DNA from 3 places in the Arthrobacter sp. B3I9 genome. Region 2 is predicted to be linked to each of the others. Evidence: riboswitches for the same ligand, from Rfam matches in the RefSeq annotation. Region 2 holds a riboswitch; each other region holds the start of a gene.

What was found. Region 2 has a riboswitch for thiamine pyrophosphate ahead of QFZ65_RS09130 (bifunctional hydroxymethylpyrimidine kinase/phosphomethylpyrimidine kinase). Riboswitches for the same ligand answer to the same signal wherever they lie in the genome.
Region 1: linked by a shared signal. The riboswitch ahead of QFZ65_RS02715 (ECF transporter S component) and the one ahead of QFZ65_RS09130 (bifunctional hydroxymethylpyrimidine kinase/phosphomethylpyrimidine kinase) in region 2 are both predicted to bind thiamine pyrophosphate.
Region 3: linked by a shared signal. The riboswitch ahead of thiO (glycine oxidase ThiO) and the one ahead of QFZ65_RS09130 (bifunctional hydroxymethylpyrimidine kinase/phosphomethylpyrimidine kinase) in region 2 are both predicted to bind thiamine pyrophosphate.

What each region holds. Positions count from the first base shown of each region.
Region 1 is NZ_JAUSYO010000001.1:559,425-563,172, reverse strand. It holds gene QFZ65_RS02720 (ABC transporter ATP-binding protein) at 1-1,201, opposite strand, end outside; gene QFZ65_RS02715 (ECF transporter S component) at 1,248-1,880, opposite strand; TPP riboswitch at 1,948-2,087, opposite strand; gene QFZ65_RS02710 (GAF domain-containing SpoIIE family protein phosphatase) at 2,467-3,588, shown strand; gene QFZ65_RS02705 (DUF4235 domain-containing protein) at 3,703-3,748, shown strand, end outside.
Region 2 is NZ_JAUSYO010000001.1:1,946,183-1,949,930, reverse strand. It holds gene rplU (50S ribosomal protein L21) at 1-140, opposite strand, end outside; partial or broken gene QFZ65_RS09130 (bifunctional hydroxymethylpyrimidine kinase/phosphomethylpyrimidine kinase) at 513-2,154, opposite strand; TPP riboswitch at 2,137-2,234, opposite strand; gene QFZ65_RS09125 (Rne/Rng family ribonuclease) at 2,377-3,748, opposite strand, start outside.
Region 3 is NZ_JAUSYO010000001.1:1,474,623-1,478,370, forward strand. It holds gene QFZ65_RS07020 (ferritin-like fold-containing protein) at 1-546, shown strand, start outside; gene thiE (thiamine phosphate synthase) at 624-1,319, opposite strand; TPP riboswitch at 1,346-1,479, shown strand; gene thiO (glycine oxidase ThiO) at 1,528-2,799, shown strand; gene thiS (sulfur carrier protein ThiS) at 2,796-3,032, shown strand; gene QFZ65_RS07040 (thiazole synthase) at 3,038-3,748, shown strand, end outside.

The DNA.
Region 1 (3,748 bases), 1.4 Mb from region 2:
GCTCCACTGTTGCGGAGACGGCTCCGGATACCGGGGCCAGCAGGCCGGCCAGGGTCAGGGCAAACGTCGACTTCCCGGAGCCGTTGGGGCCCGTGATGGTCAAGGCCTCGCCGGCGCGCACGTGGGCGGTCAGGCCGGACTGCACGGGCAGCGGGGGGATGGCCCGGAATCCCCCGCGCAGACCGGAGCGGCGGGCGTGTTCGCGGGAGACGGCCAGGTTCTCGGCAGCCATCAACAGCGTCCCGGGCTCGTGCTCCGCGGGCGTACCCAGCGCCGGCGTACCCAGCGCGGTCGAACCAACCGCCGGCGTACCCAGCGCGGGCGAACCAAGCGAGCCGTGAACGGCCCTGGCCGGCCGTGCGCGGGTCTGCGGCACGTAGCCCGGGACCCAGACGCCCGCTGCGGTGAGCATGTCCCGGGCCTGCGCGAGCACCCGGTCGGGCGGACCGTCAATCAGTACGGCGGGTTCGGTCGCGGAGCCGGGCTGGAGGACCACTATCCGGTCCACTGTGTCCTTCCACACCGCCACCCGGTGCTCCACCACCACAAGCGTGGCTCCAGTCTTCTCCAGGCAGCGGCCCACCGCGTCCCGGACTTCCAGGACACCCGCGGGGTCGAGGTTGGCAGTGGGTTCGTCCAGCAGGATAAGACCTGGCCGCATTGCCAGGATCCCGGCCAAGGCCAGGCGCTGCTTCTGGCCGCCGGACAGGGCCGACGTCGGATGGTCCAGCGGCAGCCCGCCGAGCCCGACGTCGTCGAGCGCTTCCCGGACCCGGGGCCAGATCTCCGCCGGGGGCACCGACAGGTTTTCCGCGCCGAACGCGACGTCATCGCCGAGCCTGGAAAGCACCACCTGGGTCTCGGGGTCCTGCTGCACCAGCCCGGACCGGCCCCGCTGCGCCCGGGGCGCGGCACCGTCGATGTGCAGGATGCCGGTTTCGTCCGCATCGTCCACGGCGGCCCCGGCGGCCCCCGCGGAAGTGTCACCGGCGGCCCCGCCGGAATTGTCGCCGAGGACCCCCGCGAGGGCGTGGAGCAGCGTCGACTTGCCCGAGCCCGAGGGCCCCAGCAGCAGCACGCGTTCCCCGGGGTTGATGTCGAGGTCCAGGGCGTTAACAGCAGGCCGGGACCGGCCCGCGTGCCGCCAGCCCCAGCCCCGGGCGGCGACCCGGGCCGGCCGGACGTGGCTGGTGAAGGTCATAATCCGCGAGCCGTCCTCACTGGTCCCGTCAGGAGCATTGCCGTCTTCAGGAGAACACGGGCTCCGTGGCGGCCTTGCGGGAGGCGAACGAGCTCAGCACCCCGGTCTTCGCCAGGCCGCGGGTGGCGAGCCAGGAAAGCCCGCCGGCGATGACCGCACCGGAGATGGCCGTGAAGATGATGTAGGCAAGCTTGTCCCCGCCGGCATAGGCGATGTTCCAGCCCCAGGGCAGGAAGGAATCGTTGAGTCCGCAGAAGAGCCCGGCACCGGCACCGGCCAGCAGGGACGCGGGCAGATTGAACTTCCTGTAGACCAGGGCGGCAAACACCAGTTCCGCGCCGAGTCCCTGCAGGACGCCCGAGATCAGCACGGTCGTTCCGTACTGGGATCCCATGATCAGCTCACCGGTTGCGGCAACGGCCTCGCAGAAGAGGGCGGCCCCCGGCTTGCGGACAATGAGCATGCCCAGGACGGCGGGGATCATCCAGCCGCCCGCATAGAGGCCGGTCAGCGGCGGGTACAGCGCGTTGACCGGAGCCGAAATCAGGTTTGCGCCCTGGGACCAGGCCCAGAAGATGACGCCGCCGGCCACGGCGATCAGTGCGGCCACCACAATGTCCACGACGCGCCAGTTGTAGTTGCGCCGGGTGATGCCTTGATGGGTAGAAATGCCAGTCATGTCGTCCTCCTGAGGAACAGGAGGGGAGGGTACTCGGCCGGTCGCGGCTTCCGCCGCTCCGCCGGGCACTCTGAGAAGCTCGACTCCCTTGCGCCGGTACTAACCGGATCAGGTTCGAGGGTCTGCGGCTGTCCGCACTCTCAGCGCCCACCGATGGTCCCTGGATTCCTCCAGTTGGCCGACGGCGGCGCTCCCCTGTCGTATTTAAGATCACCCTTATGGGCGCTGTCAGTTTACACCCGGACGGCCGGGTTGCCTGCGGGTGGCCGTTCCAACGCCCGGGGCGCCGGGGGGGGGTTGGACGCTTGTTCAAAGCCGCCCTGGTCACAGAGCGGAGTGGTGCGCCGGCGGGGCCCCGATCGGCGGTAGGGTAGCCCTGACCGGCGTACTGCTGGTCGGCGCCGGCCTTTGTTATTTGAGTGTGGGTATGGTCGAGCGCTGAATGACACTGTGTGACCCAAAGACGGCCTGACCGTTCAGATGCGAAGGACTTATGACGACCACGGGCGACCGAACTCAACCTCAATTCGATGGGGTTGAAGCCCCGGAGTGGGCACGGTTGGAAGACGTGTCCAGAACGCGCCTTTTGGACACCCCTCCAGAGGAACGCTTTGACCGGATCACGCGGCTGGCCCAAGGGCTCTTTGGCGTCAGCGGGGCCAGTATTTGCCTTCTCGGCGAGAACCGGCAGTACCTGAAATCGTTCGTTGGTCCCCTCTCCCGCGAGTCGGAACGTCCCGGAACCTTCTGCACGGAGACGATTAAGTCCCCGAAAACGATGATCGTCGAAAACGCCCTTACCGACGAACGTTTCAAGCAGAGTCCGTTCGTGACGGGCTATCCCCACATCCAGTTCTACGCTGGTTGCCCCCTTACCGGGCCTGGCGGAACCCATGTCGGAGTGTTCTGCATCATCGACCAGTCGCCCAGGACGTTCAGTGCAGAACAGCAAAAGATTCTCGAGGACCTGACCGCGATCATCCAGCGGGAGATGAACCTCTCATGGGACATCGACAACGGCGCCCGCGTCCAACGCGCCCTGCTGCCAGCCACCCCCCTTGCTCCTGCAGGGTACTCGCTGGGCACCTGCTTCTACCCGGCATTCGGGCTCAGCGGAGACTTCTACGACCTCGGCACCACGCCGTCCGGGCTATTCCGGGTCACCGTCGGCGACGCCATGGGCAAGGGCATTGGGCCGGGACTTGTCGCCGGAACGGTCGGGGCCGCCTTCGCGCGCACCGGCTGGCATGCCGACCCGTCCCGCATCTTTGAGGATGTAGCGGAAAACCTCGATGAGACGCTGGCACGGCTTGGGTCCTACGCCACGGTCTTCCACGCGGCAATCGACCCGGTGACCGGTGTGGGCCGCTACGCGGATGCCGGCCAGGGACTGAGCTATATCCTGCGTGCCGACAACACCATCGAGCGCCTCTCCCCCACCGGTCCGCCTCTGGGACTGGTCCCCGGCCCGAATTGGGACACGCAGACCTTTACGCTGGACCCCGGGGACGCCATCCTGGTTCCGACGGACGGTCTCCTGGACCTGCACGGCGGCGATCTGGGCCGGCTCGCCGCCGCGATCGCTGACCTCCGGGGGGACGTCGATCCGGCCGCGGCCGTCAGGGAACTTTGCGACCGGCGGGGAAAGCGCGTCCTGCTCGACGACATCACGGCGGTCCTTCTCCGGCGAGACACCCAATCGGCCTGAGGCCGGCCGCCGGACTGCAGCTGCTCGGCGGCGCCGCGGCGGACGGCCATTCCGTCCGGGACAGGGACGCTAGGCTAGGAGAAGCCTTGTCCCATTCCTGAAGGAGTACGACGAATGAACATCTTCATCAAGCTGCTCGGCACCGGCATCAGCCTGCTCG
Region 2 (3,748 bases):
ACTTTGTCACCGTCTACCAGGAGCAGTGCGGGCAGCTCGAAGGTGCTGCCGGCTCCACCGGGGACGCGGTTCAGGGTAACGAAGTCTCCAACGGAAACCTTCTCTTGGCGGCCGCCTGCGCGGACAATCGCGTACACCACTGGGGAACTCACTTCTCTCGACGTTTATTACTAGATTTGCGTGCGGAACCTCGTCCAAGATTCTTGGCTGGCTCACGCTGTGCCTCAACGCCGGCGGGTCCCCCGGGGGAACCCATGAGCTATCCCGTGGTCATCCGCATCCGAATATCGGATGGAACGTCCTCAAGGTCATAACCCAAGTGTTGGCGTAAGCACCGAAGATCTAGACTACGCTAATTTTGCCTTCGGCCGCAAACGAGGCTGGCTCCGGACGGCCATGCGTGATGGACTTCACTCCGCCATGACTTCTCTTAGCCAGGACAGCGCATTCCTTCTGCAACGACTTCCGGAACCGTGCCCCACTATCGTACAGGCTGGCCGGCGCCTCGCGGCTCAGGCGTGGAGCCTCGGCGCGTCGAAGAAATCGACTTCGTAGCGTGCGGACTGCCGGAAGGACAAAGCCATGGCGCCACGTTCGCCGGCCGAGGCGCGGCGTGCTGCCAGATCCGCGATCTCGATAGCCTGCCGGGTGGCGGCGGCGAAGCCCTCGTCAGCGTAGGTCCGCAGCCAGTCCGCGTAGGGGTGATCTTCCGCGGCTCCGGCGGCCAGGAACTGCGCGTAAAGGGCCGCTCCGACCTCGGCGTAGAGCCAGAAGCACGGCAGGGCGGCGGCGACCAGCACCCCGTAGCTGCCGGACACCGAGGCGGCCAGCAGGTGGTCGACGTAGGACTTTGTCACCGGTCCCAGGGCCATATCGCCGGGCCGGGTGCTGAGCCAGCTCCGGTGCAGCTCGGATTCAACCTCCAGGCACTGCTGTGCGGAGCGTGCCCAGAAGAAGCTGTTCAGCCTCGGACGGTGCGAGGGCTGCCGCGCGGGCCAGCACCCGCGAGTAGCCGTTGAGGTAGAGGGCGTCCTGGGCCAGATAGTAGGCGAAATCCTTCTCCGGCAAAGTGCCGTCGGCGAGGCCCTGGATGAAGCCCAGGCCATAGATCTCCTCGAGGTACTCCGCCGCGCCGGCCCAGAGGGCGCTGACAAACTCCCCCTCGGCCATCTGGGTACCGTCCTGGCCGTGGCTTGCGGTCAGGTGCTGGACGTGGTGGAAGTGGTGGACGGGACCGTTGCCGGTGCCGACGTCCAGGCGGTTCGAGCTGCGCAGCGCCCCTTCAAGCCAGGGCTTCACCTCACGCAGCGCCGCTTCCCAGTCCCCCACCCGTGCCTGCACCGTCGCCAGCGCGGAGGAGAGCGAGCATCCGGTCCCGTGGCTGTTGCTGGTGGGCACCCGCCTGCCCGGCACCACGACGGTTTCCCGGCCCAGCAGTCCCCCGGTGTTGACAAGGGCATCCGGGCAGCCGCCGTCGTCGTGTCCGGGTTCGCCGTCGTCAGGGTTGTTCCCGCCAGCGCTGTCGAGGTGCCCGCCCTTCACCAGAACGGTGGTCCCGCTCAGGGCGGCGAGGCGTTTGCCCTGGTCCAGGGCCTCGGACCAGTCGGCCGCGACGGGTTCCCGGAGCAGCAGGGCCAGCTCGGCAAGGTTGGGCGTGATGAGGTCCGCGAGGGGCAGCAGGGTATGCAGGGCGGTCTCTGCAGCTTCGGCCAGCAGCCGGTCACCGCTGGTGGCCACCATCACCGGGTCCAGGACGACGACGCCGGGGCGGGCCTGTTCCAGCCACCGGCGGACGGCGTCGATCACGGCCGCGTCACCCAGCATGCCGATCTTGACGGCGTCGATGCTGATGTCCGCGCTCACGGCGTCCAGCTGGGCGGCCAGGAAGTCGGCAGGCGGAATATGGACCGCCGTGACACCCCGCGTGTTCTGCGCGGTGAGGGCGGTGATCGCCGCCATGCCGTAGCCGCCGTGCGCCGCGATGCTTTTCAGGTCGGCCTGGATCCCCGCGCCGCCGGAGGGATCCGAACCGGCGATAGCCAGTACCCGCGGGATCGCGGGCCCGGCCGGGTTCGGGACGGCAGGATTCGGGACGGCGGCATTCCGGGACGGCAGAAATGCGGATGGAAAGACAGCTGTTGCCACGATAGACATCCCTTCGCCGGTGCTAACCGGACAGGTTCAACGGGTCTGGATCTCAGCCGGCTCGATGCGCGGCACCCCGTGTCAGTCCTCCAGCCTAACCGCCCCACTTAACAAACAGCGGGTGCGGCCCGGACTTCGGCCGATTACGACGCCGTGTCCGGACCGCACCCGCGGCCACGCTCAGTTGTTCCACCGGTCTCCCGGGCGATAACTTCCCCTTATAGCTGCGGGCTACAGCTCCGACGCCGGCACGCCGACGCCGAGAATGATCGGCTCGTTCGCCGGGGCCGGCTTGACCGCCGCCGTGTCCGGGGACGTTGCGGGAACCTTGGCCTCGTGCAGGGACCCGGCTGCTGCCCCGGACGGGGCAGCCTGGCGCTGTTCAACGGATGTCTCGTTGGCGGCACCCTGGGCGCGGCTGGCGCTCCGGTTCCGGCGGACACGCCGCCCGCGTGAGGTTCCGGACTCGGCGTCTGCCCGTGCCGGTGCCTGGGCCTGAGCCGGGGCCGGTGCCTGCTCGCGCGCCGGCGCCTGGGCCGGTGCCTCCGTTGCCGGCACCTGCTCGGCTGCAGGCTTGCTTTCCTCGCTGTCGCCCAGGTGGGCGAAAGCCTCGGTCAGCAGGTCAAGGGTGAGCGCAGGTGCCGCCGACTCATCGGCATGCTCCACGTACGGCAACACCACCTGCTCGCCGCCAAAGGTGAGCACTGCAGCGGGACGTCCGGCTGCTTCTTCCGCTGCGGCCAGCTGCCGGGCGGACTCGGCGGCGGACTGGCGGGTCTCTGCCTTCCTGGCCTCAGCCTCGTGCGAAGCAGCTTCCCCCTCGTGCAGGTGGGCCGCGTGGGCTGCCGCCGCAATGTTGGCGAGGGCTGCACGGGTCGCTTCCGCCTTCGCGTGACGCTCGGCCTCCGTGGGCTCCGGGTGGAAAGCCGCCGGTGCGGACGGCGCTATCTCCGGTCCGCCCTGGCCGCCCTTGCCGCGGCGGCGGCCCTTGCGCTCGGTCCGGACAGGCGGCTGGGTCTCGGTGCGGGGCACGTAGTGCTCGGCAGCGACCACGTTGGCGCGGCGGTGTTCCACCGGCTCGTCGTGCGTGACAATGCCGCGGCCGGCACAGACTTCGCACTGCTCGCCGAAGACTTCGAGAAGCCCGGTACCCATCCGCTTGCGCGTCATCTGCACGAGCCCCAGCGAGGTCACTTCGGCCACCTGGTGCTTGGTCCGGTCGCGGCCGAGGCATTCCACCATGCGGCGCAGCACGAGGTCGCGGTTGGATTCCAGCACCATGTCGATGAAGTCGATGACGATGATGCCGCCGATGTCGCGGAGCCGGAGCTGCCGGACGACTTCCTCGGCCGCTTCCAGGTTGTTCTTGGTGACGGTTTCCTCGAGGTTGCCGCCGCTGCCAGTGAATTTGCCGGTGTTGACGTCCACCACGGTCATGGCCTCGGTGCGGTCGATCACCAGGGAGCCGCCGGAGGGCAGGAAGACCTTGCGGTCCAGCGCCTTGTGGATCTGCTCGTCGATGCGCCAGGCGGCGAAGATGTCCGTGTCCTTTGTCCACTTTTCCAGCCGGCCCACCAGGTCCGGGGCCACGTAGGTGACGTAG
Region 3 (3,748 bases), 470 kb from region 2:
CTGCATGAGCGCGCCGTGCTGGGCAGGATCGCCGTGATCGAATTCCAGCATTACGAACAGGTCAGCGCACGGCTGGATGACATGGGCAGGGATCCGGAGGTGGCCATGCTGCCCTTCCAGCCTTCCGTGGACCACTTCCATCAGCGCACCCGTCCGGCCGACTGGTTTGAGGCGCTCATGAAGGCGTACGTGATCGACACGGTCTCCGCCGACTTCTACCGCGCCGTCGCCGGCTACGTCGACACGCCGACCCGGGAGCTGGCTGAACGGATCCAGGCCGACAAGGAGGTCACGTCCCTGCTGCGGGACCGGCTGACGGCGGCCCTTGCGGATGACCCCAGGCTGGCTTCGCGGCTTGCCCTGTGGGCGAGGCGGCTGCTGGGGGAGGTCCTGGCGCAGGCCCGGCGGGTCAGCTTTGAGCACGCGTTCCTCAGCGGACTGGCCGGACTGGACGGGGAGCCGTTCCGTGAGCTGGTCAGGGAACTGACGGCCCAGCTCGCGGCCAGTCACTCACTCCGGATGACGCAGCTGGGGCTGGCCGGGTAACGGCCCCGCCAGAGGCCGGCCTGCGGCCTGCCTGCATCCGCCGGCGTCCGCCGGTCGGCGTCAGACGTCCGCGGGTTTTAGACGTCCGCGGCGTCGAGGGCCGCGAGCAGGGCACGGGCGGCGGCCTCGGGATCATCGGCCTCGGTGATGGCGCGGACCACCACGATGCGGCGGGCACCTGCCTGCACCACCTGCTCCACGTTTCCCAGGTCGATGCCGCCGATGGCGAACCAGGGCACCACGCCGTCCACCTTGCCGATGCTGGCCTCCTCCGCGCGGCGGATCGCGTCCGCGGCGTACCGGACCAGCTCCAGCCCGACGGCGGCGCGCCCCGGCTTGGTGGGCGTGGCCCAGAGGGGTCCGACGCAGAAGTAGTCCAGCCCGCTGCGGCCCGGGGAAGCGGCGATGGCGGCGTCGACCTGTTCGGGGCTATGGGTGGAGAGACCGATGACGGCCTCCTTGCCGAGGAAGCCCCTCGCGGCGGGCAGCGTGATGTCCTTTTGTCCGATGTGGAACACCGGCGCGCCGGACAGGGCGGCCAGGTCCGCCCGGTCGTTGACCGCCCAGAGCCGGCCGTGCCGGTGCGCGGCCTGGTGCAGGACCTCGAGCAGCTCAAGTTCCTCGGCGGCCTCCAAGGACTTGTCCCGCAGCTGGATGATGTCGACGCCGCCGGCGAAAGCGGCATTGATGAAGGCCTCGAAGTCGCCGCGGTCCTTGCGGGCATCGGTGCACAGATACAGGCGGGCGGTGGTGTGGACGTCGTTCCGGCTCATGCCACAAGCCTAGTTCCTCTAGACTGGGCCCATACCGCGGGAGCCCGTTGCTGCACCGTGCGCCATTGGCGCCCGGCGCCCCAGGGCTGAGAGGGCATCAGAGCCGACCGCTTGACCTGATCCGGTTAGTACCGGCGTAGGGAAGGATTCCGTCATCGGCACTACAGCCGGACTGAAAGATGCCAGCGCCGCCGCTGAAGACGCGCAAATGGGGCAGTATTACGACGTTGCCGTGATCGGCGGAGGCTTGGTCGGGCACGGCATCGCCTGGGAGCTGCGCCGCTCGGGCCGCACAGTGGCCCTGATCGACGACGCCCCCGGCACCGGGGCCAGCTGGGCCGCGGCCGGCATGCTTGCCCCGGTGAGTGAACTCCACTACCAGGAGGAGGGCCTGCTGGAGCTGATGCTCGAGTCCTCCCGGCTCTGGCCCGGCTTCGCCGCGCAGCTCCAGCCCACCACGCAGCTCCAGCCCGTGGCCGGGGAAGCCGGGGATCCCGGAACCGGTTACCTCACGACGCCGACCCTCGCGGTCGGCGCCGACGCGGCTGACCGGCAGGCGCTAGCGGACCTCCGGACCGTACAGCGGGCCTGTGGCCTCACGGTGGAGCCGCTGACGGTGCGTGAAGCCCGCGCCCGCGAACCCCTGCTGAGCCCTGGCATCTCCTGTGCTTTCGACATTCCCGCCGACCACCAGGTGGACCCCCGCCTCCTGCTGGCCCGGATCGCGGCGCTGCTGGCTGCCGACGGCGGAAGCCACGCCCTGCGGCGCCGCGCCACAGGGCTGCTCTGGCAGGACGGACGGGTCGGCGGCGTTCGCCTGGCCGGCGGAGGTGAGCTCCTCGCCGGGGAGACGATCGTGGCCAACGGCCTGGGTGCTGCCGGGCTGGGCGGGCTCCCGCCCGGGCTGCGGCTGCCGCTGCGCCCGGTCCACGGCGACATCCTTCGGCTCCGGGTGCCGGTCCGGCTGCGGCCGCTGCTGGGCTCCACCGTGCGCGGGCTGGTCCGCGGGGTGCCGGTGTACATTGTGCCGCGGCAGGACGGCACGGTGGTGATCGGGGCCACCCAGCGCGAAGACGGCCCGGGGGAGCGGACCGCGACCGGCCCGGGTGCAGTCTCTGCCGGCGGCGTCTATCAGTTGCTGCGCGATGCGCAGCAACTGCTGCCTGCCGTCGCGGAGCTGGAACTGCTGGAAGCCACCGCCCGGTCGCGGCCCGCCACCCCGGACAACGCCCCCTTGCTGGGCCGCGTTCCGGACCGGGCCTCGGGCGGCGCGGGCGACGTTGCGGGACTCACCATCGCCACCGGCTTCTTCCGGCACGGGATCCTGCTGACGCCCGTGGCCGCGCGGATCTGCCGGCAGCTGCTGGACGGCCGGGCGGACGCCCGCTGGAGCCGTTTCCGGCCGGACAGGTTCTCCGCCCAGAACCCAAACCCGCAGCAGCCCGGGGCCCACACAGACACTAGAAAGGACACACCATGAACATCAAACTCAACGGCGTGGAGCACACAGTCCCCGACGGCGCCTCCGTCAGCACCCTGGTCACCCAGGTCACCGGGCGGACGCTGGCCCCGAACGGGCAGTCCGCGGACGGCGGAAGGCTGGGCATCGCCGTCGCCCGCAACGCAGGGGTGGTGCCCCGCAGCCAGTGGCACGGCACGGCGCTCGCCGACGGGGACGACATCGAGCTGGTTACGGCAGTACAGGGAGGCTGAAAAGCATGGAAGAAACAACACTCACCGCAGCTCCGGGTGCGTCCACCGGAACCGATGACCCGTTCGTCGTCGACGGCGTGCAGCTTGGGTCACGGCTGATCATGGGGACCGGCGGGGCTCCGAGCCTCCACGGCCTCGGGGCGGCCCTCCTGGCGTCAGGCACCGAACTGACCACCGTGGCCATGCGGCGCTATTCACCTGCGGAGACGGGATCCCTGTTCCAGCTGCTGGTTGAGAGCAATATCCGCGTGCTGCCCAACACGGCGGGCTGTTTCACCGCCCGGGACGCCGTGCTGACCGCCGAACTGGCCCGCGAAGCCCTCGAAACGGACTGGGTGAAGCTGGAGGTCATTGCCGACGAGCAGACCCTCCTGCCGGACGCCGTGGAACTCGTGGATGCAACCGAGCAGCTCGTGGCACGCGGCTTCAAGGTGTTCGCCTACACCAACGATGACCCCGTGCTGGCGCTGCGCCTGGAGAATCTTGGCGCCACGGCGGTGATGCCCCTGGGAGCACCCATCGGCACCGGGCTGGGTATCCTCAACCCGCACAACATCGAGCTGATCGTCTCCAGGGCCTCCGTGCCGGTGGTGCTGGACGCCGGCATCGGCACCGCCTCCGACGCGGCCCTGGCGATGGAGCTCGGTTGCGACGCCGTTCTGCTCGCCACCGCAGTGACCCGGGCGCAGGACCCGGCCCGGATGGGAGCGGCCTTC